DNA from 2 places in the Lichenihabitans psoromatis genome. Region 1 is predicted to be linked to the other one. Evidence: riboswitches for the same ligand, from Rfam matches in the RefSeq annotation. Region 1 holds a riboswitch; the other holds the start of a gene.
What was found. A riboswitch is a leader RNA that binds a small molecule or an ion and turns the genes downstream of it on or off. The one in region 1 is predicted to bind thiamine pyrophosphate.

Region 1 (15,766 bases):
GCCGCTTTCCGCCGCCTTACCGCCCTGCTGCGCCGGAGCGACGTTCAGAACATCGACCTCATGACCCTCGCAGGGTTCTGTCGCAACTGCCTGTCGAATTGGATCGAGGATGCGGCACGTGAGCGGGGACTGTCGGTCAGCAAGGCCGAGGCGCGGGAACATGTCTACGGCATGCCCTACGAGCAATGGAAGACGTTGCATCAGACGGACGCGACGCCCGAGCAAGCGACACGCTTCGCACAGGCGGCCCATACGCCCGACATCCCACGGCCGCATAGCCCCGACGCGGTCGATCCCGCGTCCCGGAAAGCGGATTGCTGAACGGTCGTCTGCGGTCGAGCGACTTTACGCTTCCGGCACATGACGCTCGATGTCGTCGAGCCAGACTCGCGCATTGCCGTCCGATGGTGCGCGCCAGTCGCCCCGCGGCGACAGTGAGCCGCCCGCCACGACCTTTGGGCCGTTCGGCATCGCCGAGCGCTTGAACTGGCTAAAGCCGAAAAAGCGCTGCACGAACACCTTCAGCCACGCGCGAATCTCGGGCAGGTCATAGGCGCGGCGCAGATCCTCCGGGAATCCCGGCGGCCACCCTCCATTTTCCACCCGCTCCCAGGCCCGCAAGGCCAGAAACGCAATCTTCGATGGTCGGAAGCCGTAGCGCAGTGTGTAGAACAGGTTGAAATCCTGCAACGCGTATGGACCGATCTTGGCCTCCGTGCTTTGGATCGCTCCGCCCGCTTCGACCGGGATCAGTTCGGGCGAAATCTCGGTCCCGAGGATCTCGTCCAGCATCTGCTTGACCTCGTCGTTGAATTGCCCCGACGCACCGACCCAGCGAATGAGATGCTGGATCAGGGTCTTCGGCACGCCGGCATTGACGTTATAGTGGGACATCTGGTCCCCCACGCCATAGGTGCACCAGCCGAGCGCCAGTTCGGACATGTCACCCGTGCCCATCACGATGCCATCGTGGAAGTTCGCCAGGCGAAACAGATAGTCGGTTCGCAGTCCCGCCTGCACATTCTCGAATGTGACATCGTAGACCGGCTCTCCGCGGGAAAACGGATGGCCGAGATCGGCCAGCATCTGGTTCGAGGCGGGTTTGATGTCGAGCTCGTGCGCCGTGACGCCGAGCGCTGCCATGAGACGGTGGGCGTTGGTTTTGGTCGCGTCGCCCGTGCCGAAGCCCGGCATCGTATAGGCCAGGATATCGGTGCGCGGAAAACCGAGAAGGTCGAAGGCCCGCGCCGCCACGATCAGCGCCTGGGTCGAGTCGAGGCCCCCCGAGACGCCGATGACGATCCGCTTGACCCCGATGGCGCGGAGGCGCTGGCGCAGGCCCGACACTTGAATGTTATAGGCTTCGTAGCAGTCCAGGGCGAGCCGCGCCCCATCGGACGGCACGAACGGAAACCGCTCGATCGGCCGCTTGAAGCCGATGTCGCCTTTGGGCGGTTCGAGCCGGAACGTGACGCGCCGAAAGCTGTCGGGCCACACGGCCTCGCCCCGCGCATTGTCGTCGAACGTGCCCTGGCGGGCGCGCTCCTGTCGCAAGAGATCGAGATCGACGTCGGCGGCGGCGAATTGGGCGCCGGCCGGGAAGCGATCCGTCTCGGCCAGAACGGCTCCGTTTTCATAAATCGAGGTCTGCCCGTCCCAGGCGAGATCGGTGGTCGACTCGCCTGATCCGCCCGCCGCATAGACGTAGGCCGCGAGGCAGCTGGCCGATTGCGCCTTGCACAGGAGATGGCGGGTTTCCGCCTTCCCGATCGTGATGTTGCTGGCCGACAGGTTGAACAGCACGGTCGCGCCCGCAAGCGCGCCGGAGGAGCTCGGCGGCGTCGGCACCCAGAGATCCTCGCAGATCTCGACGTGGATCGACAGGCCCGGCACGTCCTCGGCCACGAACAGAAGATCGGGACCGAACAGCGCCTCATGCGGGCCGATGCGGATCAGACCGCCTTCCAGGCCTCGGCCAGAGGCGAAATGACGGTGCTCGTAGAATTCGCGGTAATTCGGCAGATGGACTTTCGGCACCACGCCCAGAATGCGCCCGCGGTGGATGGCGATCGCGCAGTTGTATAAGCGGTTTACGTGCCGCAAGGGGGCGCCGACCAAAAGAACCGGCAGCATCGCCCGCGATGCATCGATGAGCCGGGATAGCGCCGCCTCGACGCCATCCAGCAGCGCATCCTGCAGCAGCAGGTCGTCGATTGCATAGCCCGAGAGGCTCAATTCGGGGAACAAGGCCACCGCGACGCCACGATCGTGACACTGACGTGCGACGTCGAGAATGGATGTGGCATTGCGATCGGGATCGGCGAGGGCGGTGTCGATCGTGCAGGCCGCGACCCGCACGAAACCGTGAGCGTAAATGGAGCGAAAGGTCATGCCCCGCTTTTAGCGGAAAAGCGGGGCATGGGCCAGTCGAGCGAAGGTTTACGACTTGAGATGCGGTCCGATCAGCGACAGATCGGCGGGGCCGAGTCGGTCGTTGGCGGTCTGCGCCTGATGCCAATAGGGATAGGCGAGCGGCATCTGGCTGACGGTGTCGAGACGACCGCGCTCCTCCTCCGACAGCTTGAGGTCGGCGGCACGCAGATTGCTCTTCAGCTGGTCGTCGGTTCGTGCCCCGACGATGACGGTGCTGACGCCGGGGCGGCCGAGGAGCCACGCGAGCGCAACTTCAGCGCCGGACACGCTTCGCTTCTCCGCGATGTCGACCACAACATCCACGATGTCGTAGAGCTTGCCTTCGTCATGGACCGGCGGTTCGCTCCACTCGTTCAGCTTGCGGCCTTCGGGCTGCGGCTGACCACGCCGATATTTGCCCGACAGCAGACCGCCCGCAAGCGGGCTCCAGACCATGATACCAAGGCCCTGATCGAGCGTGATGGGAATCAGCTCCTGTTCGGCCTCGCGTGCCTGGAGCGTGTAATGGATCTGCTGGCTGATGAAGCGCGGAAGCTTGTCGCGCGCCGCGATCGCGAGCCCCTTCATCAGATGCCAGCCCGAGTAGTTCGACGCGCCGACGTAACGAACCTTGCCCGAGCGGACCAGCATGTCGAGCGCCTCGAGCGTCTCTTCAAGCGGTGTCAGCCCGTCCCACTCGTGGAGTTGGTAGAGGTCGATCCGGTCGGTGCGAAGCCGCTTCAGGCTGGCCTCGCAGGCATTGACGAGATGGTATCGAGACAGACCACGCTGGTTCACGCCATCGCCCATCGGAAACCGCGCCTTGGTGGCGATCAGCAGATCATCGCGCTTGCCGGCCACGACCTCGCCGACGATGTCCTCGGAGGCCCCACGCGAATAGACATCCGCCGTATCGATCAGATTGATGCCGGCCTCGACGCACATGTCGATCTGCCGCTTCGCCCCGGCTGTATCGGTCGACCCGACCTTGCCGAATTCGCCCTGACCGCCGAACGTCATGGTGCCCATGGTCAGCACCGAGACCTTCAGGCCCGAATGCCCAAGTTGCCTATAGTCCATTCTTCACGCCCTCGTTTGCTCCCCACCGGATCGCGGCATCGCTCGTTGGCTCGGCTAGAAGCCAGCCAGAACGATCTTGCCTTTCGTGCGTCCGGTCTCGATCAACGCATGAGCCTTGCGAAGGTTGACGGCGGTGATTGGACCGAGCGTCTGGTTCAGCGTGGTGCGGATCTTGCCCGCATCCACGAGGCGCGACACCTCTGACAGCAACTCGTGCTGGGCGATCATATCGGGCGTGTGGAACAGCGAGCGGGTGAACATCAGCTCCCAATGCAACGCCACGCATTTGCGCTTGAACGCCATTACGTCGAGCGTCTTGGCATCGTCGATCACGCAAAGGTGGCCTTGGGGTGCGATGAGCTCGACAATGTCGGCGAGATGCTCCTCGGTTCCGGTCGTGGAAAACACGAAGATGGGGGCACCGATCCCGAGCTTTGCCACCTCGGCCGCAAGCGGCACATTGTGGTTTACGACGTGATGGGCGCCGAGGTCCCGGCACCACTCCTGGGTTTCCGGCCGCGATGCGGTCGCGATGATGGTCAAGTCGGTGAGCAACCGCGCCAGTTGGATCGCGATCGAACCCACGCCACCAGCGCCACCGATAATGAGGATCGCGTCCCCTTTGCGTTTTTGCCGATCGTTGACGCGGAGGCGGTCGAACAAGACCTCCCAGGCCGTGATCGCGGTAAGCGGCAGCGCGGCGGCCTCTGCAAAATCGAGAGAGGTGGGCTTCGGCCCGACGATCCGCTCGTCGACAAGATGGTATTCAGCATTCGTGCCGGGTCGATCGATGGCTCCGGCGTAGAACACATCGTCGCCCACCTTGAACAGCGACACCTCGGGTCCGGTCGCCACCACGATGCCGGCAGCGTCCCACCCCAGGATCTTGGGTGTCCCCGGTTCGGGTTTCACGCCCCGCCGGACCTTCGTATCGACGGGATTGACCGACACCGCCTTGATCTCGACCAACAGGTCGCGCCCGATCGGCGTCGGCTTCGGCATGTCGACGTCGATCAACGCCGTTTCATGATCGATCGACAACGGTTCGGTATAGGCGACTGCACGCATGGGAGGCTCCTCAACTTGCGATAGTGTCCATGTCGCGCTTCGGATAAGACGGGCAAGTACGCACATAAACCGCCCATAGGATCACAAAGGATACTATGCCCCGCCCGCGCCATGCTCGTTTCGATTGCTCGCCGGGATGCCCCGTCGAGGGAGCACTCGCCTTTATCGACGGCAAGTGGAAGGGCGTGATCCTGTTTCACTTGCAGGCGGAGACGCTTCGCTTCAACCAGCTTCGCCGCAAGCTTCCCCACGCGACGCAGCGGATGTTGACCAATCAATTGCGCGAGTTGGAGCGCGACGGCCTCGTGATTCGCACCGTCTATGCCGAAGTGCCGCCAAAGGTCGAATACCGGCTGTCGCCACTTGGTCAAAGCCTCGAGCCGGTCATCAACGCGCTCAAGTCCTGGGGCGACGAACATCTCGAGATCGTTCCCGCCGAGCCAGCCGAGCCAGAGGCGGCCTTGGTGATGTCGACCCAAGACTCGCAGGCCTAGTCAGGTGGATCTCATCCTTGGATTATTCGCCGTCGCGGTCGCGGCGGGGTTCATCGACTCGATCGCAGGAGGCGGCGGCCTCTTGACCGTGCCGGCGCTGGCGCTGGCAGGGTTCGATCCGCTGACGGCGGTCGCGACCAACAAGCTGCAAGGCAGTTTCGGGTCAGGGTCGGCGACCCTGGCGTTTGCGCGCGCGGGCCGGATCGATCTTAAAACAATGTGGCCCATCGCGGTGGCGGCCATGTCGGGCGCTCTCATCGGCGCGTTCACGCTGACCTACATCCCACGCGACGCGGCCACGATCGCGCTCCCGTTCCTGCTCGCGGCCGTCGCGCTTTATTTTCTGCTGTCGCCACGGATCAGCGATCTCGACGTGCACCAGCGGATGCCACGCCCGTGGTTTATTGCGACGATCGTGCCGCTTGTCGGCTTCTACGACGGGGTATTCGGCCCGGGTGCCGGCTCGTTCTACACGATCGGCTTCGTCAGCCTGCTCGGTTTCGGGCTGCTCAAGGCCACAGCCCATACGAAGCTCGCGAATTTCGCCAGCAACATCGCGGGTCTTCTGGTGCTGGCGTTGTCGGGCCATATCGTCTGGGGGGTCGGGATCGCGATGGGGGTCGGACAATTCGTCGGCGCCCGGATTGGCGTGTGGATGACGATCCGGCACGGCACGCGCTTGGTCCGGCCTCTGCTCATCACGGTCTGTTGCGTCCTCGCCGTTCGGCTATCGATCGCGCCGACGCATCCGATCGGCGCCTGGCTCCTGGCGCATGGCGTGATCTGATCTGCGGACGGCCTCCGTCGCCGATTGACGGCACCGCGGATTTGCGTCTATATGCGCCCCACTTCGGGCCGCAAGGCACCGTCTTCATTCGGCTATCGTTCGCGGGTTTTTCGCTGACGAGCCCTCCGTCCAAGGCAAACTCAATGGCGAATACCTCCTCGGCCAAAAAAGCCGTCCGTAAAATCGAGCGCCGCACCCGCGTCAATCGCGCGCGACGGAGCCTGATGCGCACGCAGTTGCGTAAGGCGGAAGAGGCTCTGACGGCTGGCGACGCCAAGGTTGTTGGTCCGATCCTCATCAAGACCGAAGCGGTCGTGATGCGCGCTGCCCAGAAGGGCATTATCCATAAGAACACGGCTGCCCGTAAGGTGTCGCGCCTCGCCCGCAAGGCGAAGGCTCTGAACCAGGCTGCCGCATCCTAAGTCAACGCGCCTCGTGAGAGAGCCGTTGTTTGACCTGTGATTTGATTGAACCGCGTGGCTCAGGCCGCGCGGTTTTGTCGTTGGTGCTGTTGGAAGGCTCGTGATCCGAAAGCGGCCGCGGCTCAGCCGATCCCGAGACGAGCAGCCTCAGCTTGTCCCTGTTCAAAGCCAGCCAACGCGACCTCCGCACCGCGATTGCGGTCCATGAGATTCGGTCCGAAAACCTCAAGCGACTTTTGGTCCGGCACGATCAGGCGACACTTGCGCACTCCAAGTTGCTCAGCCTCGTGCCGCGCCGCATGGGCCATGTGATCGGCAAATGGCAGGACCGTGACGGCGAGCATCACCACCTCGTCGCACCCGGCCGCGAGATCGGAATTGGTCGGAGAGCGCATCCCGCCGTCGAAATAGCGTGTGGCCCCGATCGTCACAGGTGGATAAAGGCCCGGCACGGCGCAACTCGACGCCACGGCCCGGTCGAGCGGGACGCGGGATGTTGCGTCCCAGACGCGGAATAGGCCGGTTTCGGCGTCGATGGCCGTGCAGGCAAAACGCGCCGGCCAAGTCTGGTTGGACAAGATCTGGTAGGACCCCGGCTTTTCGGGTTGGAGCAACCGCGCTATTCCGGCAACGAAACGCTGTTCGCCGACGGTCTTCGAGGCCAGCGCATAAGCGCCGATTTCGCTCAGCAAAGCCGTATCGGCGTAACCGCTAGGCGGCTTTCGCATGATGAATTGGATCAGCGGCGCGAGATCCTCGGCCACGAAAACGATATCCGGGTCGGCGTGCTCTCCCCTGCGCGCCACCTCCACGAAGGTCGTGTAGAGCTCGCTCGGGGGGCGGCCAGAACACAACAACGCCCCGACCACCGATCCGGCCGAGGTTCCGATCACCTTGTCGGCCTGAAGCAGATCGACGCCACTATCGGCCAGCCCGGCAATGACGCCAAGTTGCCAGGCGATGCCGATCGGGCCGCCACCGCCGAGAACGAGGGCGCGGGTCGGTGTCAGGGTCTGGTTTGTCATGGCGAGACAACGCCATTCACCCGACAACGATCCCGACGCGCCCTCTTCGATCGTCACGCGCGACGATGATTCATCGCGCGCCGATGTAGCGCTCCACCGGCTCGACCTTGTCGATCAGCCCCTTGGCCTTCAAAAATTCGGCGAAGCGGATGTAGCGCTCCGGGTCAACGGCGGCGGGGCTGGCTGCAAGCCGCGGAACCGTGTCCTTCCAGGCCTGCCGGTTGAGGTCGTCATCAAGCTTCGGATAGGCCTTGATGAACATGGCCCAGGCGTCGTCGGGATGGTTGAGAATATACAGCGTTGCTTGCTCGGTGGCGTCCAGAAAGGCGCGGACGGCCGGGCTCTTCGCCTTCTCGGGCGTCGTCACGTAGATCAGTTCGTCATAGGGCGGGAAACCATAATCCTCGGGATCGAAGACACGGCCTGGATGACCCGCGAGCTTCATTTCGGTGAGCTCGAAATTGCGGTAACCCCCGATCACAGCATCGACCTGCCCGCTGACGAGCGCCTGGGTCAGCGCGAAATTGACGTCGACGAGCTTCACGTCCTTGAGGGTCAGCCCAGCCGTCTTTAGCAAAGTCTCGAGCAGGGCTTGCTCATAGCCGGCGATCGAATAGCCGATCGTCTTACCCTTGAGGTCGGCCAGGGTCTTGATCGGGCCGCTTTCCAGCGCGATCAGCGTGTTGAGCGGTGTCTCAATGGCGGCGCCGACGCGCTGCAGGTTCATGCCGTCCTTCACCTCGAGGTAGAAGGTCGGCTGATAGGTGACGGCGATGTCGCCCTGCCCGGCCGCAACAAGACGCGGGGGCGTTGCCGGGTCGGCGGGTTCGATCAGCGTCACGTCGAGCCCGGCCTTCTTGAAATAGCCCCCCTCTTTGGCGATCACGATCGCGGCGTGGTCGGGGTTGACGAACCAATCGAGGATCACGGTCAGTTTGTCGTCAGCCCGCGCGGAGCCGGTCGACCAACCGACGCCAATCAGCAGCGCCAGCGCAATGAGAAGATTTCGATACACATTACTCTCCTTGAGGATTGAAGGGCGACAGGGTGTCGGGCGCCCAGAAGACCAGGCGCCGTGTCAGCAGGCCGACGGCGCCCCAAAGCGCGATCGAAAAAACGACGAGGATCGTCAGACCCGCGAAGACGAGGTCGGTCTGCATGCGTGCATTGGCATGCAGCATCAGCAGGCCGAGGCCGGAGGACGAGCCGACCCACTCGCCGACGATGGCGCCGATGGGTGCGGCCGCCGCTGCGACCCGAAGACCGGAGGCGAGCGCGGGAAGTGCGGAAGGCACGCGGATCAGCAGCAAGGTTTGCAGTCGGCCAGCGCGATTGAGCCGGCCGAGATCGAGCAAGCCGGTATCGGTTCGGCGCAGCCCCTCGAAAAAGGTCGTGGTCACCGGGAAGAAGATGATGAGCGCCGCCATGGCCAGTTTCGAGGCGAGGCCGAAACCAAGCCAGACCACCAGCAGCGGCGCGATGGCAAACACCGGCAGGGCTTGCGAAACGACCAGCAGCGGCCCGACGGCGCGCTCGAGGCGTGGCGATCCCGCCATCAGCAGCGCAGCCGCAATCCCGAAGACGGAGCCGATCAGCAAGCCGCCGATCATTTCGCCGAAGGTGACGAGAGCCTCGGGCAGGATGATGGACCAGCGGGTCGCCAGCGTCACGGCGATGCGGCTTGGCGCGGGCAGCAGAAAAGCCGGAACGGCGAAGAGCCAAACCGCGAGCTCCCAGGCCAACAGCACGCCGCAACCCGTAACGATGCCAGCGATCGGCACAGCGCGGCGGGCGGTGCGCCCCGCAGCTATGGCCGGGACAAAACGAGGCAGCATTCGTGAACGAGTGACAAGATTCGAGAGGGGTGCCCTCGACATTCGCGTTCCCTCCGCCGGCATGACCCGGTTCAGGTTCAACGGGTTTTTCTCGGCTTGCGAGAAGTCTCAGCCTGGCTCACGCCCAGGCACCCCGACGACTAAGGTTTGAGCCATAGCCGAACCATTCCTTGGCCGCAACCGTGTTCGGCGGCACGCTGTGCGGAAACGTCTCGAGCGACCGAGGCGCAAAGTCAGCCGTGAGCCCTATCTAGGTAGAGGATCTAGTTTTCGACGGGGGCTCGGCCTTGACCTTTACGTCTGTGCAATCCGACATCGCGCTGAAAACACGGCAGGGCCGTCCCGCCCCACGGGCGCCGGGCCCTGTGCCACTCGACCAGCCTCTCGGCCCTCTCGAGTTGCTTCGCGCCTTGCGCGACAATCCGATGACAACCTGGACCAAACGGCACTTCACCGAGAAAGTCGTGGGCGGAACCGGGCTCCTCGGCCGCGTGATGGTATTCAGCGATCCCGCCCTGATCCGGCATGTGCTGGTCGATAATGCGGCGAATTACTGGAAGGGCGACCTGCAGCAGCGCATGCTGTCCCAAGGGCTTGGCAAAGGCCTTCTGCTCGCCGAGGGCGAGCTTTGGCGGAGCCAAAGGCGCGCTATGGCGCCGTTATTTTCGCCGCGCAACGTCGCTGGATTTCAGGGCACGATGGCCGATGTCGCGCATAACCTCGTCGATCGGTGGCGACGGCAGCGTGATGGCCGCACTGTGGATGTGGCCAATGAGATGGCGCGCGGCACGCTTCGCATTCTGGCGCGGACCATCTTTTCGGACGGCTTGACGCGGACCACCGACGAATTCGCGAGGGCGGTCACCAGCTACCTCGACGTGATCGGCAAGCTCGACCCGCTCGACGTGCTCGATGCGCCCGAGTGGGTGCCCCGTGTCGGGAAATGGCAGTCCCGCCCGACCCTGACCTTCTTCGAGGATGCGATCGACGCGATGGTCGTGCGGCGGCAGGCGCAGATCAAGGCTGATCCCGCCTCCGCGCCACGGGACCTGTTGACCTTGTTGCTCGAAGCTGCCGACCCTGAGACCGGCGCCGGCCTCAGTGAACTCGAGGTGAGGGCCAACGTCATGACCTTCATCGCGGCAGGCCATGAAACAACATCCAACGCGTTGACCTGGGCCTTGTATCTGCTGTCCCAGGCGCCCGACGCGCGACGTCGTGTCGAGGAGGAGGTCGATGCCTTGTTGCCGGACGGCATCGTGGCGCCGGGCGTGCTCGATCAATTGGTCCAGACGCGAGCCGTGCTCGACGAAGCCCTCAGGCTTTACCCACCTGCGGCCACGATCAGCCGAGAGGCGCGAGACTTCGATCAGATCGGCGATATCCGCATCAAGGCGGGAACCGGGATCATCATCTCACCCTGGGTGCTACACCGGCACAAACTGCTGTGGGAGCAGCCCGACAATTTTCGGCCGGAGCGTTTTTTGCCCGAGGCGCGAGGCACAATCGACCGGTTCGCCTACTTGCCGTTCGGGGCTGGGCCGCGCGTCTGTATCGGCGCCTCCTTCGCCTCACAAGAGGCCGTGACCATGCTGGCCACCATCATCCGATCGTTCCGGCTGGACCTCGCCAGAGGGCACGAGGTTATGCCGATCCAGCGCATCTCGCTGCGGCCGAAAGGCGGGATGCCGATGGTCTTGCGGCGGCGCTGACGGTCAGCGCTTTGCGTGGACCGAGCATACTTTTGCGATAGCGCCGACGCTCAGCGTTTCGCATCGGTGAGTGGGAAGGCCCGCATGAACACCGCCACCACGGCCGTGACATGACGCGCGATGTCCTCGCTTGTCGGCGTCTGCTGAACGCAAAGCAGAACCGGCAGGAGCAAGTGTTTGCACATGTCGCAGAAAAAGCCGCCTGCGAGCACCGGATCGTCGATCGAGATCACGCCTTTATCGACCTGCGCCCGCAGATAGTCGCCGAGGCGTGTCTGGCCGATTTCTGGCCCGGCCTCGTAGAAGGCGCGTCCAATACTCGGAAATTTGGCCGCGACGCTAGCGACGATCCGAAGATGCGCCACCGAACTCGGACGCAACATGCGCTCCAGCAACCGTTCACCAAAAGCCTGCAACGTGGTCGCGACATCGGCATCGCGGTGATCGAAACGGCACATTTGCTCGGCCTGCTCGCGCTTGTCCTCGCGGATCAACGCCTCGAACAAGGCTTCCTTGCTGTCGAAATAGACGTAGAGCGTGCCCTTCGACACACCGGCCCGTCGCGCGATCTCGTTCATACTGGCCGCGTCGAAACCGTCCTGCAGGAAAACCTCGCGCGCGCCGTCGACGATCTGACGGCGTTTCGCGCCTTCGTCACGCCCCTTGGGCCCGTCGTCGGACGGTCGCTGCGGTGGTGATACGAGGCTCACGTCGGCTCCAAATTGTTTGACCGAACGGTTCAGTCAGTCTTGATCTACGAACGAAGACCCGCTAAGTCAATGCAAATGACCGAACGGTTCAGTCAATCCGTGCTGTTCGATCACATGTGTTGGAGCACGGCATGCCGGAACATCCTACTACCGAAACGTCGGCTGAGGTCGGCGCTGCACAGACCGTGCCGATGGGCGGCGAAGTCGTGGTGCAAAACGCGACCCAGGCACCAAGCTCTGTCGCGATGACGGGTCAGGTCCTTCCACCCAAGAAGAAGCGACGCCGTGTCGTGCTGCCGCTTGTGCTGCTGGCGGCCGTCGCCGGTGGCGGCTACGAAGGCTACAAGTGGTTCGTCGAAGGCCGCTTCCTCGTGTCGACTGATGATGCCTATGTCAAAGCCGACATGTCGATCATCGCCGCGAAGGTGGGCGGCTACGTGACCACGGTGCCGATCGTCGACAACGTTCACGTGACGAAGGGCCAGGTCCTCGCCACGATCGATGATGGGGACTACAAGATCGCGGTCGATAGCGCGCAAACCCGCATCGACACGCAGGATGCGACCATCGCTCGCATCGGCCAACAGGTCTCGGCTCAAAACGCCATGATCGATCAGGCCAAGGCGCAGCTTCTCTCGGCCAAAGCCGAAGCGCAGCGGACCGTGACCGAATATCAACGCGCCAGCAGCCTGATGCAGAGCAGCTACGGGACGCAGCAGCGGCTCGATCAAGCCTTGACCGACCGCGACCGCAGTGCGGCGGCGGTGGCGAGCGCCGTCGCAGCGCTCTCGTCGGCTGAGGCGAACGTCGGCGTGTTGCAGGCCCAGAAGCTCGAAGCCCAGAAAGTGCGGGCGGAGCTCGGCACCACGCTGGCCCGGGCGCAGCGCGACCTCGACTTCACGATCATCAAGGCTCCGTTTGATGGCATGATCGGCAACAAGGCCGTTCAGCCTGGCCAATATGTGCAGACCGGCACGCGTTTGCTGGCCTTGGTGCCGCTCGACAGCGCCTATGTGGAAGCCAATTTCAAAGAGACTCAGCTTGATCGGCTGAAGCCCGGACAGAAGGTGACGATCAAGCCGGATGCGTTCTCGAGCCGCACCATCGAGGGTAAGGTCGAGAGCGTCGCACCGGCATCTGGGGCGGAATTTTCGATGCTCCCCCCTGAGAACGCGACCGGCAATTTCACCAAGATCGTGCAGCGCATTCCAGTGCGGATCAAGATCCCGACCGCCGTTGCCGAGGAGCGTCTGCTGCGGCCGGGGCTGTCGGTGGAGGTTGAAGTTCATACCCGCGACGAAAATCAGCCGCAGCCCTCGCTGATGACCGCTCTCGGCCTCGACGCTGTCGCGTCGGCTGTGCGTCAGCACACCAGCAAGGCGGATTGATCCGATGTCGACTGTCAGCATCGCGGCGCGCCCCGTTGCGGCGCTGACGCCCACGCCCGCCGCGGCGGCCCCGGGGCTCGACACACGCAAGCTGATCACCTTCATCTTCATGGTGTTCGGCATGTTCATGGCGATCTTGGACATTCAGATCGTCTCGGCTTCGCTCGCCGAAATCCAAGCCGGCCTTTCGGCCAGTTCGGAAGAGGTTGCCTGGGTCCAGACCAGCTATCTCATCGCCGAAGTCATCATGATCCCGCTGTCCGGGATTTTGTCGCGCGCCTTCTCGACCCGCTATCTGTTTGCCTTTTCGTGCGCCGGCTTCACGCTGATGAGCTTCATGTGCTCGACCGCGACGGACATCAATCAGATGATCGTGTGGCGCGCCCTGCAAGGCTTCATCGGCGGAGCCATGATCCCGACCGTCTTCGCGTCGTCCTACATGATCTTCCCGAAGGAAAAGCAGCCGATCATTGCGCCGCTGATCGGGCTGGTGGCAACGCTCGCGCCCACGATCGGGCCGACTGTCGGCGGTTACCTAACGGATCTCTTCTCCTGGCACTGGCTGTTCTTGGTCAATGTGGTGCCCGGCATCATCGTCACGATCGCGACCTATTTCCTGATCGATTTCGACAAGCCCGATACGTCGCTTCTGCAGAAGTTCGATTGGACGGGTTTGTTCGGCATGGCGGTGTTCCTCGGCGCGATGGAATATGTGCTGGAAGAGGGACCGCAGAAAAACTGGTTCGACGAGAACGTCATCGTTTGGAGTGCCGCCGCGTCGGTTGTGGGCTGCATCGTTTTCTTCTGGCGGGCCTTCACGGCGCCTCAGCCCATCGTCGATCTCACCGTTTTTTCCAACCGAAACCTCGCGATGGGCTCGATCTTCTCGTTCGTGATGGGCATCGGCCTCTATGGCCTCACCTACATCTACCCGGTCTACCTCGCCGACGTGCGCGGCTATTCCTCGCTGCAGATCGGCGAAACCATGTTCGTCTCCGGTCTATGCATGTTTGTCGCGGCGCCGATCGTCGGCCGTCTCATGGGCAAGATCGACCCGCGCATCATGATCGGGGTCGGCTTTCTCGGCTTTGCGATCGGCACCTGGCAAGCCTCACTGATCACGAAAGATTGGGATTTCTGGGAATTGTTGGTGCCGCAGATGCTGCGCGGCTTTTCATTGATGACCGCCATGGTGCCGATCAACAATGTGGCGCTCGGAACGGTGCCGCCCAATAAGCTCAAGAACGCATCCGGCCTGTTCAATCTCACGCGTAACCTTGGCGGCGCCGTTGGGCTCGCCATGATCAACACGACGATCAACAACCGTTGGGATCTGCACTTGCAGCGGCTGCATGAAAGCGTCGCCTGGGGACATGTGCAGGCCGAGGAGATGATGACCAATCTGACCGGCGCCTTTGCGTCGATGGGATCGGATGCGGCGATGTCGGCCACCAAGCAACTCGCCCGCATGGTGCGGCGGGAGGCGCTCGTCATGTCTCTGGCGGACGTCTTCCTCGCCCTGACGGTGCTTTTCGTGGCGTTGGTCTTCGTCACGCCGCTGATGCAGAGGCCGGCCCGCAAGGGCGGCGGCGACGCGCATTGAGGCGACGACGACTGCCGTTTTAAAAAAGGCTCGCCGTTAGATTGATGGTCAGAGCCAGCACAACGGTGTTGAACGTAAAGGCGATCAAGCCGTGCACGGTACCGAGGCGCCGCAGCGGCTTCGACGTAAATTCGATGTCGGCGGTCTGGCAGGCCACGCCGATCACGACGGCAAAATGCAGGAAATCCCAATAATCTGGCTCCTGATCGCCAGGAAACTTCAGGCCGCCAATCACGTCGTCTTCTTGCGGTGTGCTTTCGTCCGGGGCGTAATATTCATGCGCGTAATGAAGCGCGAAGACGACCTGGACCGTGAACCAGGACAGCGCCACCGTGGCGATCGCGGCCCCGATGCGAAGGCCCTTTTCTAAACCGGCCGCATTTTTGGCCAACGATAATTCGATGCCGACGGCCGCCAAGCTTGCAGCTGCTGCGATCAACACGACCCCGAGAATCAGGCCCTTTCCTTCGTCTTGTTCGGCCACATAGGCCTGAATGTCCTCGCCCTGTTGCTTGCGCCAGTTCAACATGATGAGGACGACGAACCAGACGCAGGTAACGTCCCAGGACACCACGGCGGCAGAACTCGCTTGAAGCCCCGGCGCGAGGAGCGTGAGCGCCAGAAACGTCGCCAAACCGGCCACGATTCCACTCGTCAGGCGCGGGCGCCATGCAAACGGGCCGAGCCATCGGCGAAGCAGGGGGCGCGGGCGGTAAAATTTGCGAGTTGTCTTCATGCCCTCGTGTGTCGCATCACCGATGGCGACACCGCAAGCCGAACCTTTCACCCCTCACATCAGGCCGCTGCAGGAGCGGTCTGATGTCGGTCGACCTCAGCGCTTTATTGGGCGTCATGCGGATGCGGGGCCGTGCCGGTGGCCGGTTTGGCGACTTTGGTCGCGACCATCTTGGTGTTCATCGCAAAATCGGAAACGCGCGCCCAGGTTTGCGAACCGCACAGAAAGTGCAGCAAGCACCCTCTCACTTCGAGTTCGGCGGGTTTATCGATCGCCAACGTCACTTCATATTTTTTGCCATCGTCGGCATTGTAGATCTCACCCGCGAAATGCGTCTTGTCCTCGGGCTTAAGGTCCTGAATGATCTGCAAGCCGAGACTCGGGCGGCTCCGTTTTGCTGGATCGGGGTTCTTGATATCGGTCCGAGGTTGGCCTTTGTCATTCAGCGGGTCCTTCATCCACGCCACGTAGCCGCAAAGCCCGGAATTATCCGC
Region 2 (15,766 bases), 1.8 Mb from region 1:
ACCCTCGTCGGGAATCGAATCCGTGCCATAGAGCGCATCGTAGAGGCTACCCCACCGGGCATTGGCGGCATTCAAGGCATAGCGGGCGTTGGACATCGGAACGACGAGCTGCGGCCCGGCCATGCGGGCGATCTCGTCATCGACATTGGAGGTGCTGATCGCTTGATCCGTCACCTCGGGCAGCAGATAGCCGATCTCCCGCAAGAACCCGAGATAGGCTTCGCCCTGCATCGCTTTGCCGTCCCGATGGTAGGCATCGATCCGCGCCTGCAGGTCGTCGCGAATCGCAAGCAGCTCACGATTGCGGGGCGCCAACGCCTTGATCAAGCTCGCGAAACCTGTCCAGAACCGAGCCGCTTGAACGCCCGATCCGGGCAGCACCTTCGCGTCGAGGAAAGCGTAAAGCTCGTTCGCGACGCTTAGACCAGCGGTCGTTGTCCTGTCCATTGGTGTGCTCCTGGTGATGGGTCTCGACTGATCGTCATACAAGACGGCCTCACCGCTTCAGGGCCGTCATTCTGTGTGGCAAGCCTTGTACACCAAGCGGGCGCGGCACATAATCCCGCCATGGCGCACCGTGATTTCCTGGGGCAGTTTGACTGGCCCTTACCGAACGACTGTCCCGCGCCAGAGTTCTCTTCATGCTGACCATGAAGGGAAAATATGGTCTGAAGGCCATGGTGCATCTCGCGGGCTGTAAGCCGGGTCAACCGGAACTCGTCACCTTCATCGCCAACGAAAACTCGATTTCCAAAAAGTTTCTCGATGCGATTTTGGGGGAGCTTCGCGTCGCGGGTCTCGTCGTCTCGAAGAAGGGCAAGGGCGGTGGCTACGCGCTCGCGAAACCGCCAAGCGAAATCAGCGTGGGCGAGATCGTGCGTATTCTCGATGGACCGCTTGCGCCGATCGATTGTGCCAGCCGGAAATACTATCGGCGGTGTCTCGACTGCAACGATGAAGCCACCTGTACGGTTCGCCGCATGATGATGGAAGTTCGCGACGCGACGGCCCGCGTGCTCGACAACCGATCACTCGCCGAGATGCGGGCTCTCGGCAACCTGCAATCTGACTCGTTGACATACGACATCTGATAAACGGCCGAGCTTCGCGCTCTGCTCGAACCGAGAGCGATGCCGTCACCGGGAACGGGGCAACATCCGGTCAAGGACATGATCGCGCTTGATGAAATGATGCCACAGCGCGGCCGCGATATGCAGCCCCACCACGCCATAGATCGCCCAGGCGCCCCAGAGGTGCAGCTCCTCGGCAACGTGAGACGCCGCCTTGTCGACCGGCACGATCCGCGGCCACTGGAACAGCCAGAAGAACGGTAGCGAGTAGCCGCCCGCCGCCGAGTTCCAATAGCCCGTGAGCGGCATGAACAGCATCAGCGCGTAGAGGCCGAGATGGGCAGCGGACGCCGCCGCATGATTGAGACGGCCCAACCGGTCCAGATAAGGCGGAGCCGCCTTGGCGAGCCGGTAAGCAATCCGCAGCACGATCAGGACCAGCGCCGTCATGCCGAGCGACTTGTGCCACTCCAACAGGAAGCGTCGCGTCGCTTGGCCGGGCGGCTGATAGGCGCAGTAGAGGCCAATCAACATGGCGGCGATGATGATGACTGCCATGCTCCAGTGAAAGCCGCGTTGGACGAGGTCGTAGCGCGGGAGAGGCTCGGCCGGCTGCCGGACGATGTCGAGGTCGAGGGTCGTCATTCCAAATCCAATTTCGACGCGGCCTCCGGGCGGCCAGCACCGCAAAGGCTTTCCCGGTCGGACCGGGCTAAATTGCGGCGTTCGCCATCGCTCGATCGTCTGGCATCGCGATGGCGGAGCGGTGTGGCAAATGGGCCGGGCTACCCGGTCCGCTTGCGTTGCGGTCGCTTTACGATGCTGGCGGAACGCTCCATGGTATCAGGGGTCGAATGCGCTCTAAAATCGAAACCACGCCATCGAGATGAACCTCCCATGCCGATGAAACTGCAAGGATCCTGTCGCTGCGGCACAGTCAGGTTCACCTTGGACAGCCATACGCCCGTCCCCTACCAGCTGTGCTACTGCTCGATCTGCCGAAAGACGACAGGGGGCGGCGGCTTCGCGATCAACATCATGGGCGTAGCCGACAGTCTCGAGGTGACTGGCCAGGATGCCATTGCGGTCTATCGGGCCGAGATCGAGCAGGATGACGGCTCAGTCGAGATCAGCTCAGGCGAGCGAAGTTTCTGTTCAACATGCGGATCCGCTTTGTGGCTTTACGACGAGAATTGGCCAGACCTGATCCATCCCCTGGCGGCCGTCATCGACACGCCCCTCCCGAAAGCGCTTGAGAAAGTGCATCTCATGCTCGACTTTAAACCGGAGTGGGTCGACGCCTCAATCGGCCCAAAGGATCAAACCTTCGCACGCTATCCGGAACAGTCGATCGAGGAGTGGCACCGCTCGCGCGGTCTGTGGATCGACTGAGCGGCTTACGCCGCGGCGCGTGTCGCCGCGACCCAGGCTTTGATCCGCTCTTCGGGATCGTCTGCCTTCACGACATCGGTCACAACAGCGACGCTATCGGCGCCGGCCGTGAGAACGGGCGCGACACGGTCGAGTGTGATCCCGCCGATCGCGACGAGCGGCACCGAACCAATCCGCTGCTTCCAAATGCCGATGCGATCGAGCCCTTGCGGGGCCCATGGCATGACCTTGAGGGTCGTCGGGTAGATCGGGCCGAGCGCAACATAATCCGGCCGTGCCGAAAGCGCCCGATCAAGCTCGTCATCATCATGCGTGCTCAGCCCGACCTTGATGCCGGCGCGATGCAGAGCCGCGAGGTCAGCATCGACGAGGTCGCCCTGCCCGAGATGAACGACGCCGATGCCTTCAGTGATGGCGAGTTCCCAAAAATCATTTAGCACGAGCGTCGCGCCAGCAGCAGCGCAGAGGTCGCGAGCCTGTCTCGCCTGAACGACCTGCTGTTCCGTATCCTGATGCTTCATCCGCAATTGCACGAGCCGCGCGCCCGCCGCGAGCACCCGCTTCACCCATTCGGCGTCGCCGACGACGGGGTAGAATCGGTCCAGCATCATGCCAGCACCGCCTGCCCGAGCACGGGAGTCGAGGGGGCCGCCATATCTCGCGTTTCCATGGGGCCAGCCTCGAAGGCCAGACGTCCCGCTTCGATCGCTTTGGCGAATGCGAGCGCCATTGCGACGGGATCACCGGCTTTGGCCACAGCCGTATTTAGCAGGATGGCGTCATAGCCCAGTTCCATCGCGGCCGCGGCTTGCGACGGCAAGCCGAGGCCCGCATCGACCACCAACGGAATGTCTGGAAAATGCGCCCGCAGGGTTCGGAGACCGAACGGGTTGTTGAGGCCCAAGCCGGATCCGATCGGCGCGCCCCATGGCATCAACACCCGGCAGCCCGCCTCGACCAACCGTTCGGCGACACCAAGGTCCTCCGTGCAATAGGGGAACACCTCAAAGCCCTCGCCGCACAAGATCCGCGCCGCCTCGACCAAGCCGAAAACGTCAGGCTGAAGCGTATCGGCCTCACCGATCACCTCGAGCTTGATCCACGGCGTATCGAACACCTCCCGCGCCATATGGGCGGTCGTCACCGCCTCCTTGACCGAGTGACACCCGGCCGTATTTGGCAAGACGCGAAGGCCGAGATCGCGGATCAACGTCCAGAACGCCTGACCGGCTCGCCCGGCCGCCGACTCGCGCCGCAACGAGACCGTGACGATCTCGGCCTGCGATGCACGAACGGCGTCGGACAGAATTGCGGGCGAGGGATATTGCGCGGTCCCGAGCAGGAAGCGGGATTTTGGTTCGACCCCATAGAACATCGTTATCCTCCCTGCATCGGCGCGACGATCTCGATACGATCCCCCTGACGAAGGGCGGTTACGCTCCGGAGCCGTGCCGGAACGAAATCCCCGTTCAGCGCGGTAGCAACCACGGCTTTGCCAAGGTCCAATTCCTGCAACGCTTGTTCCAACGTATCGGCCGCAAGATCCGTCGCCTCACCGTTCAACATGATCTGCACCATCAGTCTCCTCGAACACAGCGTCGGCCGCCATGCGCGCGAAGGCCGGCGACAGTAAAAATCCATGGCGATAGAGGCCATTCAGCCTGACGATCTTCCCGTCTCGGCGTATAGCCGGCAAATTATCGGGAAAGGCCGGCCGCACATCGGTGCCAATCTCGACCACTTCGGCCTCGCCGAAGGCAGGATGCAGCGCATAGGCGGCGCTGAGCAACTCGATCATCGACCGCGCTGTGATGCGGCTGCGATCGGCGCTTTCGATCGAGGTCGCTCCGATCATGAACAAGCCATCCTGGCGCGGCACGATGTAGAGCGGGATGCGCGGGTGAAGCATTCGGATCGGCCGATGCAGCTTGATCTCGTGTGTGCGGATCACGACCATTTCGCCTTTCACGCCCCTGAGGTCGGGCAAGTCTGCCGCCGCCGCGAAGCCCCGGCAGTCGACGATCCGATCCGCGTCGAGATCCGGGATCGACACATCGCGATCGAAGCTGATCCGCACGCCCATTTGCTCGAGACGAGCCGCAAGAGCGACCAAGGCGCGGCGCGGGTCGAGATGCGCCTCCCGTGGAAAGAGCAGGGCCTTGCGAAACCTCCCGTCGAGATCCGGCTCCAAGCGCGCGACCGCGTCCCGATCCAGCCACTCGAAATCGGTGGTGCGTTTCGAAAAGCGAGACAGCTCGGCTGTATCGCGCGGGGGCGCGACCACGAGCGTGCCTAAAGCCACAGTCCCGGCGATATGGGCCGGCCACCAATCGAGCGCCATCCGGCCGAGATGGGTCACAGCGGGTTCGGCGCTTTCGGCCTCGCACCACGGCGCCAGCATGCCTCCGGCGAACCAAGAACAGGATGCCGCGCCAAGGTAAGCGCCGCGATCCACCACGTCGACGGAAGCGCCGCGCTCGGCGAGTTGGACAGCGGTCACAAGCCCGGCGACGCCGGCTCCCACGACGATGACCCGCATGGCGTCAGCCGCCAACGCCGGCCGCGACGGACCGTAAGCAACTATGGAAAAAAGGGTAGCGGTTCAACATCAACGGTCCCGTCCCTTCGCCGGCATGACCCGGATCAGGTTCGAAGGGTTCGGCTCGTGCCGTCTCAGTCCCGCCCCTGCAAGACACCCCTCGGACAATCGAAAGATAGGCAGACCCCGGCGCGAAGGCAATGCCGCCTCGACCGGCGATCTCATGCGGCTCCCCGATCTTGCGACAGACCGGCCGACGCTCTACTCGTCACGCGAAGGAGCACGGCATGGGACAGCGACTTGAACTCGGGCTCGATACGTTCGGCGACGTGACGGCCGCCCCGGACGGAACCCTCCTGCCCTACGCCCAGGTGATCCGCAATGTCGTCGCCGAGGCGGTTCTGGCGGACCAGGTCGGGATCGATTTCTTTGGGGTCGGCGAACACCACCGCAGCGACTTCGCGGTCTCGGCGCCGGACGTCGTCTTGGCCGCGATCGCTGGGCAAACGAGCCGCATCAGGCTCGGATCGGCCGTGACGGTGCTGAGCTCGGACGATCCCGTGCGCGTATTCCAGAGATTTTCTACGCTCGATGCGATCTCGAACGGGCGCGCTGAAGTGATCGTCGGGCGCGGCTCTTTCACCGAGTCGTTTCCGCTGTTTGGCTATAAACTCGACCAATATGAAACTTTGTTTGAAGAAAAGCTGGCTCTCTTCGCCGCGCTGATCCGACAGGATGCCGTCACGTGGCGCGGGACGACGCGCGGCGCGCTCGTAGATCAGCGCGTTTATCCGACGCTCGAGAAGGGCTCGCTCAAGACGTGGGTTGGGGTTGGTGGCAGCCCGGCTTCCGTGGTGCGTGCGGCGCAGCACGGCCTGCCCATGATGCTGGCGATCATCGGCGGCAACCCGACGCGCTTCAAACCCTATGTCGATCTTTATGGACAGGCGTTCGGCCAAATGGGGCAGCCGGTTCAGCCGATCGGGGTGCATTCGCCCGGCTATATCGCCGAAACAGACGAGCAGGCGCGCGAAGAGCTTTGGCCGGACTACAAGCGCATGCGCGACCATATCGGCGCTGAACGCGGATGGCCGCCAATGGACCGGTCCGAGTTCGATCAGGAGGCGGATCGCGGCTCCCTCTATGTGGGCTCCCCCGAAACCGTCGCCCGCAAGATCGCCCGGACCGCCAGCGCGCTCGGGCTGTCTCGCTTCGATCTCAAATACAGCGCCGGTCCGCTCACCCACGACAAGCTCATGCGGAACATTGAGCTTTATGGAACGCGTGTCATTCCGCTCGTGCGAACCATCCTCGACGAGGCGCTCAGCGGATCCCGCGCGCTTCGAGTTGGCGGTTGACCGCCAACGCCGCCAAGGTGCAGAGCGCGCCGGACAAGAGATAGGCACCAACCGCCCACAGGCCGAAGCGGCTGTAGAAGCCAAGAGCGACAAGCGGCGCAAAACCGGCACCGAAGAGCCAGGCGAGATCCGACGTCAAGGCAGACCCGGTGTAGCGGTTTTCGCTGGAGAAGTTCGACGCAATCGACCCGGCCGATTGGCCGACCGACAATCCCAGCAACGCGAAGCCGAGGAAAACGAAGGTGGTCTGCCCGGACGCACCGCCGCCGAGCAACATCGGGGTCAGGAAGCTGAACACCGCGATCGCCACAGCACAGGTCCCGATGAGATTGCGGCGACCGATCCGATCCGCCAGTACGCCCGACAGCATCACGGCGAAGGCGCAGACGACGGCACCTTCGAGCTGTAACAACAAGAAGTCGGCCGGTGTGCGGTTTGTAAACAAGCCGATGTAGGACAGCGGAAAGATCGTCACGAGGTGAAACAGGGCAAAGCTCGCCAGCGGAATGAAAGCGCCGAGCAGCAGATCGTAGCCCTGCGACCGCAAGATCGTTGAAACGCGCGCCGGTACGAGATCGCGATTTGCGAGAAGGCGCGCAAATTCTTCCGTGGCGATGAGGCGCAAGCGGGCGAACAAGGCCACGACGTTGATCGTGAAGGCCACGAAGAACGGATAACGCCAGCCCCAGCTCAGGAAGTCGGCCTGGGTCAAGTTAAGCAGGAAGAACGCGAACAGCCCGCTTGCGACGATGAAGCCGAACGGCGCACCGAGCTGCGGCATCATCGCGTACCAGCCGCGCCGGTTGTGGGGGGCATTCAACGCCAGCAGGGACGCCAACCCATCCCAGGCTCCACCAAGGGCGAGGCCTTGTGAAAACCGGAAAATCGACACAAGGACGATCGCCCAAATACCGATGTCATTATAACCGGGCAGGAAACTGATCGCGGCCGTCGATCCACCGAGCAGGAATAGTGCGATCGTCAGCTTCACGCCTCGGCCATGGCGGCGGTCGATCGCCATGAAGATGATGGAGCCGATCGGACGCGCCACGAAGGCGAGGGCGAAGAGCGCGAAGGAATAGAGAGTTCCGGTCAGTCGATCCGTGAACGGAAACATGAGTTCCGGGAACACGAGGACCGAGGCGAGACCGAAGACAAAGAAGTCGAACGATTCCGAGGTGCGACCGATCACCACGCCAATCGCAATCTCACCGGGCGACACATGCGATTCGTCGGACGAAACGAGCCTCGCATCCCGCTCGAGAGCCGAGGACGAGGCCACATTCCCACTACTCGCGGCCATGCCACATTTCCTAACGTGAGTTTCAACGATCGATCGGGCGCCGGTAAGTTTCGGGCCGCGCACCAGATAGAACCTGTGCGCCCGCAGCGTCAAACTGCTGCGCTTGGACAAAACGTCCAATCCCAAATATCAGGTCCCGTAGATAGATCGTGTGCAGCGCAGCAAAAAGATGGTTTGGTCGCCCGTGAAATTACTTCGCATCCTCATGATGCTCCCGCTCTTTAGTTTTCTAGGTGGCTGTAACGCGGTTCTGATGAGCCCGTCCGGCGACGTGGCGATTCAGCAGCGCAACCTGATCATCATCTCGACCTTGCTGATGCTGCTTATCATCCTGCCCGTCATGGTGTTCACGGCCCTCTTCGCGTGGCGCTATCGCGCATCGAACGCCGCCGCCGTCTACGACCCGGAGTGGCATCATTCGACCAAGCTCGAGGTGTTGATCTGGACAGCGCCACTGATGATTATCATCGCGCTGGGTGCTTTGACATGGATCAGCACACATCTGCTCGATCCGTTCAGGCCGATCGGACGCATCAGCGCGACCATACCGGCCTCGGACAAGATCAAGCCGCTGACGGTGGAAGTTGTCGCGCTCGACTGGAAATGGCTGTTCCTCTACCCCGACCAGGGTGTTGCTTCGATCAATGAACTCGCGCTCCCGGTCGACGTGCCGGTGCAGTTCAAGATCACGTCCGCGACAGTGATGAACTCATTCTTCATCCCCGCTCTTGCCGGACAGATCTATGCCATGGCGGGTATGCAGACGCAGCTTCATGCGGTCATCAACGAACCCGGTACTTACGAAGGATTTTCCGCAAACTACAGCGGGGCCGGCTTCTCGCACATGCACTTCAAAATGAACGCCTTGAGCGATCAGGATTTTGGCGCGTGGGTCGAGAAGCTCAAGCAGCAGGGCTCGCCGCTCGATAAGACCGAATATGTCGCGCTGGAAAAGCCTTCCGAAAAAGAACCCGTCCGCTATTTCTCATCGACACAGGCCGGGCTGTATGACGCGATCCTCAATCTCTGCGCCATGCCAGGGAAGATGTGCGTCAACGAGATGATGCAGATCGACGCCAAGGGCGGGGCCGGCAAGGACAGTGAAGCGAATTTCGAGCGGTTGAAATATGACAACCATCGCATGGAGAATGGGGACGAAGCGTCCGGAGCCACCTTCCCGGCCTCGGGTCGCCCGCCGAACTCCAACGTTCAGCCCGAGGGGATGAAGCCTCGTGCATTGTCGCCCATCGTCAACGAAAAGGCGCCTTCGACGGGAGACCAGAATGGTTCAGCGTCCGACATGAACGACATGCCCGGCATGAAACCGGACAGCCCGGCCCCGGTCCAGTTAACGAAGTAATTCACCCACTTACGAACACAACAAACGAACGGATCCCATGTTCGCCAATCTCGATCTTCAGCAGTTGATCTTCGGCAGACTGACGCTCGAAGCCATCCCGCACGAGCCGATCGTGGTCATGACGTTTATCGTCGTGGCTCTCGGCGGCATCGCGGTCGTCGGTGCCCTCACGTATTTCCGCCTCTGGGGATACCTCTGGAGCGAGTGGTTCACGAGTGTCGATCATAAGAAGATCGGCATCATGTATGTGGTCTTGGCCATCGTGATGCTGGTGCGCGGCTTTTCGGACGCGATCTTGATGCGGAGCCAGCAGGCGATTTCGTTCGGGAGCAACGACGGCTATCTGCCGCCGCACCACTATGATCAGGTCTTCACGGCTCACGGCGTCATCATGATCTTCTTCATGGCGATGCCGTTCGTAACTGGTCTGATGAATTTCGTGGTGCCACTTCAGATCGGTGCACGAGACGTGGCATTCCCGTTCCTGAATAACTTCAGCTTCTGGATGACCGCGAGCGGTGCCGTGACGGTTATGCTGTCGCTGTTCATCGGCGAATTCGCACGCACCGGTTGGCTTGCCTACCCGCCGCTCTCCGGCGCGTCCTACAGCCCCGGTGTCGGCGTCGATTATTACATCTGGTCCCTGCAGATCGCCGGTATCGGGACGTTGCTGTCCGGCATCAACCTGATCGCCACCATCGTGAAGATGCGGGCGCCTGGCATGACGATGATGAAGCTGCCGATCTTCACCTGGACGGCGCTTTGCACCAACATTTTGATCGTCGCGGCCTTCCCGGTTCTGACCGCCGTTTTGGCGCTTCTGTCTCTCGATCGTTATGCTGGAACGAACTTCTTCACGAACGACCTCGGCGGCAATCCGATGATGTACGTGAATCTGATTTGGATCTGGGGCCATCCGGAGGTTTACATTCTGATCCTGCCGGCCTTCGGGATCTTCTCGGAAGTCGTGTCGACCTTCTGCGGCAAGCGCCTCTTCGGTTATGCGTCCATGGTCTATGCGACCGTGGTGATCACCATCCTGTCGTATCTCGTCTGGCTCCATCACTTCTTCACGATGGGGTCCGGTGCAAACGTCAATTCGTTCTTCGGCATCACGACGATGATCATCTCGATCCCGACGGGGGCCAAGATCTTCAATTGGCTCTTCACGATGTATCGGGGTCGCATTCGGTTCGAACTGCCGATGATGTGGACTGTCGCCTTCATGCTGACCTTCGTGATCGGCGGCATGACCGGCGTTCTCCTGGCGGTACCCCCGGCCGACTTCATGCTGCACAACAGTCTGTTTCTGGTCGCGCATTTCCACAACGTGATCATCGGCGGCGTCGTGTTCGGCTTGATGGCGGGCGTGACCTACTGGTTCCCGAAAGCCTTCGGCTTCAAGCTCGATCCGTTCTGGGGTCATATGTCGTTTTGGTTCTGGGTCGTCGGTTTCTACGTCGCCTTCATGCCGCTCTATGTGCTCGGCCTAATGGGCGTCACGCGGCGCCTCAGCCATTTCGATGATCCCTCGCTTCAGATCTGGTTCATCATCGCCGCCTTTGGCGCACTTTTGATCCTCGTGGGCATTGTCTCGTTCATCGTGCAGATCGTGGTCAGCATCATGCGCCGTGAAGAGCTTGCGGACCTGACCGGCGATCCGTGGGGCGGCCGGACTCTCGAATGGTCCACGGCTTCTCCGCCGCCCGAATATAACTTCGCGTTCACGCCTCAGGTACATGACCTTGATGCGTGGGCCGACATGAAGAAGCGGGGCTATGTTCGACCCCTGCAGGGCTACAAGGCAATCCACATGCCGCGGAGCACCTGGGCCGGCGTTGTTCTGGCGGCGCTCAGCACCGTCTTCAGCTTCGCGATGATCTGGTACATATGGTGGTTGGCGGTTCTCGCCTTCGTCAGCATCCTCGCGGTCGCGATCCTGCATACCTTCAACTACAATCGGGATTTCTACATCCCGGTCGAAGACGTGGTCCGGGCGGAGAGCCGCCGGACGAAGATTCTCGCAGGGCAGGTGTAAAGGCGATGACCGACGCATCGAGCGCCGTCACCACAGGCGATGAACCGCTGACGTTCTACGTGGCAGAAGAGCATGGGCACGCCGAAGGCGGCACCATGCTCGGCTTCTGGATCTATCTGATGAGCGATTGTCTCATCTTTGCGGTCCTCTTTGCGACCTACGGGGTCCTTGGTCGCAATTATGCGGCTGGGCCGTCGCCGGCGGATCTCTTCGATTTGTCGACCGTCGCGCTCAACACTTCAATGTTGCTGCTGTCGTCGATCACCTACGGGTTCGCCATGCTGGCCATGGAGAAGCAGCAGCAGCGCACGACGCTGATGTGGCTGGCGATCACCGGATTGTTTGGCGCAGCGTTCGTTGGCCTCGAGGTCAACGAGTTCATCCACCTCATCCATGAGGGTGCGGGACCGCAGCGCAGTGCCTTCCTGTCGTCTTTCTTCACCCTTGTTGGCACGCACGGTATCCACGTCTCGCTCGGCATCATCTGGCTGATCGTCTTGATGGTCCAGGTTGGTCAACGCGGTCTCGTGCCTGAGAATAAGCGCCGTCTGATGTGCCTGAGCATGTTCTGGCATTTCCTCGACGTGATCTGGATCGGCGTATTTTCGTTCGTCTACCTCCTGAGTGTGCTTTGATGACCGCGAATAATGCCGTTCATGTCGAGGTTCTCCCGGACCACCACGAAGCCGGGCATGGGTCCCTCAATGGTTATCTGACCGGGTTTGTCCTTTCGGTCATCCTCACGGCCATTCCGTTCTGGCTGGTGATGGGGCATGTCTTCGACGATACGCGGATCACGGCTTTCGCGGTTATGGGTTTGGCGGCCGTTCAGATCGTGGTCCACATGGTCTATTTCCTTCATATGAACACGAAGTCTGAGGGCGGCTGGACCATGTTGGCTTTGATCTTCACAATGGTTTTGCTGGTCATAACATTATCGGGCTCCATCTGGGTCATGTACCATCTCAACAGCAACATGATGCCCATGTCGGTCCACGACATGCGCAACATGCCGTGACACGCAACCGAAGTGACGCGCCGGTGGTGGCGGGCGCGGATCTCGCCGCGCCCTCACCACGCTCGCTTTGGTCCTTGGCTTTGATCGGGGCATTTGCACTCTTCACGATCGCGGTTCTGTCAGCACTTGGGGTTTGGCAACTATACCGGTTACAATGGAAGCTTGACCTGATCGCCCGGGTCAATGAGCGGGTTCACGCAGCGCCCCTCGCCGCGCCGGGGCTGGGATCGTGGTCCGGCATCACGGCTGAGGCAGATGAATATCGGCATCTGCGCCTTGATGGTCGCTTCGACAATGGTCGCGAAACATTCGTTCAAGCCGTCACGGCGCTCGGCCCAGGCTTTTGGGTGCTGACGCCCTTCGAGCTGCACTCGGGCGGGACCGTATTGGTCAATCGGGGCTTCGTGCCGCCAGAGCGTCGTGACCGAGAGACGCGGCGGGACAGTGAAGTGACCGGGGCCACCACCGTGACGGGCCTGCTGCGGATGACGGAACCGGGCGGCGGCTTCCTTCGTCACAACGATCCGACGAACGGACGCTGGTACTCCCGCGACGTCGGTGCGATCGCGGCCGAGATCGGCCTCGATGACGTTGTGCCTTATTTCGTCGATGCGGATTTCGATCCGAAGGTTGGCAAATATCCGGTGGGCGGGCTCACCGTCATATCATTCCCGAACAATCATCTGGTCTATGCGCTCACTTGGTTCGGGCTCGCGGCCATGCTGGCTGGAGCGGTCGTCTGGCTCGCGCGTGACGAGCTTCGGCTGCGTCACATCACATCATCCGCTGACCGTGTCTCTGGCCATCGCACCGGCCCTGGCGGAACACCGGTCAATCTCTCGTGACATGGCGCGTCCCTCGGGGCCAAGACATGCTCGAACGTCTGCTCGGACCGTCGCTTGCGTCGTATGACCCGTCTGGCGCTCCGCCGAACGCCGACATGGCCGGACGCAAAAACCTCTTCTTGTTGATCCAGCTTCGCTGGATTGCGGTCATCGGCCAGATCGCCACGATCGCTGCTGTGCATTACGGGCTTGGGATCTCGCTGCCGTTTGGTGGCATGGCCGCAGTGCTGGCGGCGCTGGTGACGCTGAACATCGCCAGCTTGCTCAGGCTCTGGACACGATCGAGCGTCAGCAATTCTGAATTGTTCGTCGCGGTCGTGTTCGATGTCGCGGCCCTCACGGCGCAACTCTACCTCAGCGGCGGCGCTACGAACCCGTTCACCTTCCTCTATCTGCTGCAGGTCACGATCGGGGCCGTGCTTCTCGATGCCTGGTCGACCTGGGTTGTGGTGGCGCTCGCGACCCTCTGCTTTGCCGGCCTAACCTTCCTGTACAGACCGCTGGATCTGCTCGATCACCATGTCGAGGCGCTGTTCAGCATGCATATTGACGGAATGCTGATTTGTTTCATGCTCGACGCGGCGCTGCTGGTCGTGTTCGTGACCCGGATCAACTTCAATCTGCGTGAGCGCGACGCGCGGCTGGCCGACCTTCGACAACAGGCCGCTGAAGAACATCACATTGTCAGAATGGGGTTGCTCGCATCTGGCGCAGCGCATGAACTCGGCACGCCGCTCGCGACTTTGTCGGTGATCCTGGGCGACTGGCGCCGTATGCCGCGCCTGATTGCCGATCCGGATCTGGCCGACGATATCAATGCCATGCAGGCTGAACTTCAGCGCTGCAAAGCAATCGTGACCGGTATCCTGGTTTCAGCGGGTGAGACCCGAGGGGAATCGGCGGGCGTCACGACCGTGCATACATTCCTCAACGACCTTGTCGTTGACTGGCGGGCAGCACGGTCGGCCACAAATCTTTCCTACGACAATGCCTTCGGCTCGGATGTTCCGATCGTCTCGGACACGGCGCTCAAGCAGGTGATCTTCAATGTTCTCGACAATGCCTTCGAGGCTTCACCGCCCTGGGTGGGCTTTTCGGCGACGCGCGTCGATGACATGTTGGTCTTATCGGTAACGGACGTCGGACCGGGCTTTCCGGAAGACATGATGGCGCAGATCGGGAAACCCTATCAGAGCACCAAGGGTCGCCGCGGCGGCGGTCTCGGCCTATTCTTGGTCGTGAACGTCGTTCGAAAGCTTGGTGGCCGGGTCCAATTCCGCAATCGGCAAGACGGCGGCGCCGTTGTGACCCTGGCGCTCCCGCTTGCGGCGCTGGAGCTTGAAACGCGGAGGCTTGATGCCGCCTGACCGCCTTCTCGTTGTCGTTGACGACGACGAAGCTTTCGCAAAGACTTTAAAGCGCTCGTTCGAGCGCCGCGAGTATGAGGTCGTGGTCGCGCCGACGATCGACGCGGTCAACACCTTGCTGCAAACACGCTCGCCCGGTTATGCGGTCGTCGATCTCAAGCTCGCAGGAGCCTCGGGCCTTGCCTGTCTCGAAGCGCTGCACGAACACGATCCCGAGATGCTGATCGTTGTCCTGACGGGTTTCGCCAGCATCGCGACAGCGGTCGAGGCCATCAAGCTGGGGGCCTGTCACTATCTCGCCAAGCCGTCCAACACCGACGATATCGAGGCCGCGTTCGGCAAGGCCGCAGGCAACACCGACGTGCCGCTGACGGAGCGTCCAACCTCGATCAAGACGCTCGAGTGGGAGCGCATTCATGAAATGCTGGCCGCGACCGATTTCAACATATCCGAGGCCGCCCGTCGCCTCGGGATGCATCGACGAACGCTGGCCCGCAAACTGGAAAAACGACAGGTCAAGTAAACTGCCGCGCGGCCCAGCCTTTCGCTCGCGCAATCCCCTCTGCCTGCGCGGCACTCCGTCGCGTCTGACGGACCCGCTCTATCGGGGCGACAATCCGCTGCACGGCGAGGAGCCGCACGGATCAAATTCAGGATTTGAAAGCGTGAGACTGCAAGAGAAAGACGCGAAAGGCCGCCCGAAGGCGGCCTTTGCAACATTGATCTCAACAAGAAATCTGGTCGGAGTGATAGGATTCGAACCTACGACCCCCTCGTCCCGAACGAGGTGCGCTACCAGGCTGCGCTACACTCCGACAGTCGGCGATGCACATGTGCTGCACCGACGAAGGTTCGTATAGCCGCCCTCAACAGATCCGGCAAGCGGGCCAGCGTCGAAAGATGGGGGTTTCGATGCGGATCCGCATTTAGTTTGAGGGGCTGACGAGGGCCCTTGCGGCGCAGGATCGTTACACCTATGGTCGCGCCGCGATCGACCCTCAGGGGCTTCGGTCTTGATGGGGCGTAGCCAAGTGGTAAGGCAGCGGATTTTGATTCCGCCATCCCCTGGTTCGAATCCAGGCGCCCCAGCCAGTATTACCCAACGCGCGTTTTGGACGACCGAGCGATGCCGTTCGGTATCAAGGTTGTCCGCTTCCGCCTGCGGCGCCGTAGATCTGCCCGTTGGCATAGCTCGCATCTGTCATGGCAAGCTGGACGTAAATGCCGCCGAGTTCGGCCGGCTGACCCGCCCGTCCAAGTGGCGTCATCATGCCGAACGTTTGGAGCTTATCCTGCGAGGCCCCGCCGCTGACCTGAAGCGGCGTCCAGATCGGGCCTGGCGCCACACCGTTCACCCGGATGCCTTTCGGCCCCAACTGCTTGGCCAGCGACTTCACGAAGTTCATCGTCGCGGCTTTGGTTTGCGCATAATCATAGAGGTCCGGCGTCGGATCATAGGCTTGTTCCGACGTTGTC

Region 2: another riboswitch for thiamine pyrophosphate. It lies ahead of thiO (glycine oxidase ThiO); the one in region 1 lies ahead of EY713_RS01785 (ABC transporter permease).

Annotation. Positions count from the first base shown of each region.
Region 1 covers NZ_CP036515.1:355,466-371,231, forward strand. The annotation lists partial or broken gene EY713_RS01740 (DUF1244 domain-containing protein) at 1-246, shown strand, start outside; gene EY713_RS01745 (NAD(+) synthase) at 346-2,391, opposite strand; gene EY713_RS01750 (aldo/keto reductase) at 2,440-3,492, opposite strand; gene EY713_RS01755 (zinc-binding alcohol dehydrogenase family protein) at 3,547-4,560, opposite strand; gene EY713_RS01760 (winged helix-turn-helix transcriptional regulator) at 4,656-5,054, shown strand; gene EY713_RS01765 (TSUP family transporter) at 5,059-5,841, shown strand; gene rpsT (30S ribosomal protein S20) at 5,985-6,263, shown strand; gene EY713_RS01775 (patatin-like phospholipase family protein) at 6,386-7,288, opposite strand; gene EY713_RS01780 (ABC transporter substrate-binding protein) at 7,359-8,303, opposite strand; gene EY713_RS01785 (ABC transporter permease) at 8,305-9,123, opposite strand; TPP riboswitch at 9,155-9,269, opposite strand; gene EY713_RS01790 (cytochrome P450) at 9,411-10,835, shown strand; gene EY713_RS01795 (TetR/AcrR family transcriptional regulator) at 10,886-11,545, opposite strand; gene EY713_RS01800 (HlyD family secretion protein) at 11,677-12,933, shown strand; gene EY713_RS01805 (DHA2 family efflux MFS transporter permease subunit) at 12,938-14,536, shown strand; gene EY713_RS01810 (DUF1345 domain-containing protein) at 14,556-15,179, opposite strand; gene EY713_RS01815 (DUF2147 domain-containing protein) at 15,377-15,766, opposite strand, start outside.
Region 2 covers NZ_CP036515.1:3,218,310-3,234,075, reverse strand. The annotation lists gene EY713_RS15005 (malate synthase G) at 1-447, opposite strand, end outside; gene EY713_RS15000 (RrF2 family transcriptional regulator) at 642-1,091, shown strand; gene EY713_RS14995 (cytochrome b) at 1,137-1,715, opposite strand; gene EY713_RS14990 (GFA family protein) at 1,968-2,462, shown strand; gene EY713_RS14985 (thiamine phosphate synthase) at 2,468-3,073, opposite strand; gene EY713_RS14980 (thiazole synthase) at 3,070-3,843, opposite strand; gene thiS (sulfur carrier protein ThiS) at 3,840-4,037, opposite strand; gene thiO (glycine oxidase ThiO) at 4,015-5,001, opposite strand; TPP riboswitch at 5,065-5,172, opposite strand; gene EY713_RS14965 (LLM class flavin-dependent oxidoreductase) at 5,289-6,359, shown strand; gene EY713_RS14960 (MFS transporter) at 6,325-7,662, opposite strand; gene cyoA (ubiquinol oxidase subunit II) at 7,832-9,022, shown strand; gene cyoB (cytochrome o ubiquinol oxidase subunit I) at 9,060-11,060, shown strand; gene cyoC (cytochrome o ubiquinol oxidase subunit III) at 11,066-11,695, shown strand; gene cyoD (cytochrome o ubiquinol oxidase subunit IV) at 11,695-12,078, shown strand; gene EY713_RS14935 (SURF1 family protein) at 12,075-12,923, shown strand; gene EY713_RS14930 (ATP-binding protein) at 12,950-14,290, shown strand; gene EY713_RS14925 (response regulator transcription factor) at 14,280-14,813, shown strand; tRNA gene EY713_RS14920 (tRNA-Pro) at 15,029-15,105, opposite strand; tRNA gene EY713_RS14915 (tRNA-Gln) at 15,308-15,382, shown strand; gene EY713_RS14910 (SDR family oxidoreductase) at 15,430-15,766, opposite strand, start outside.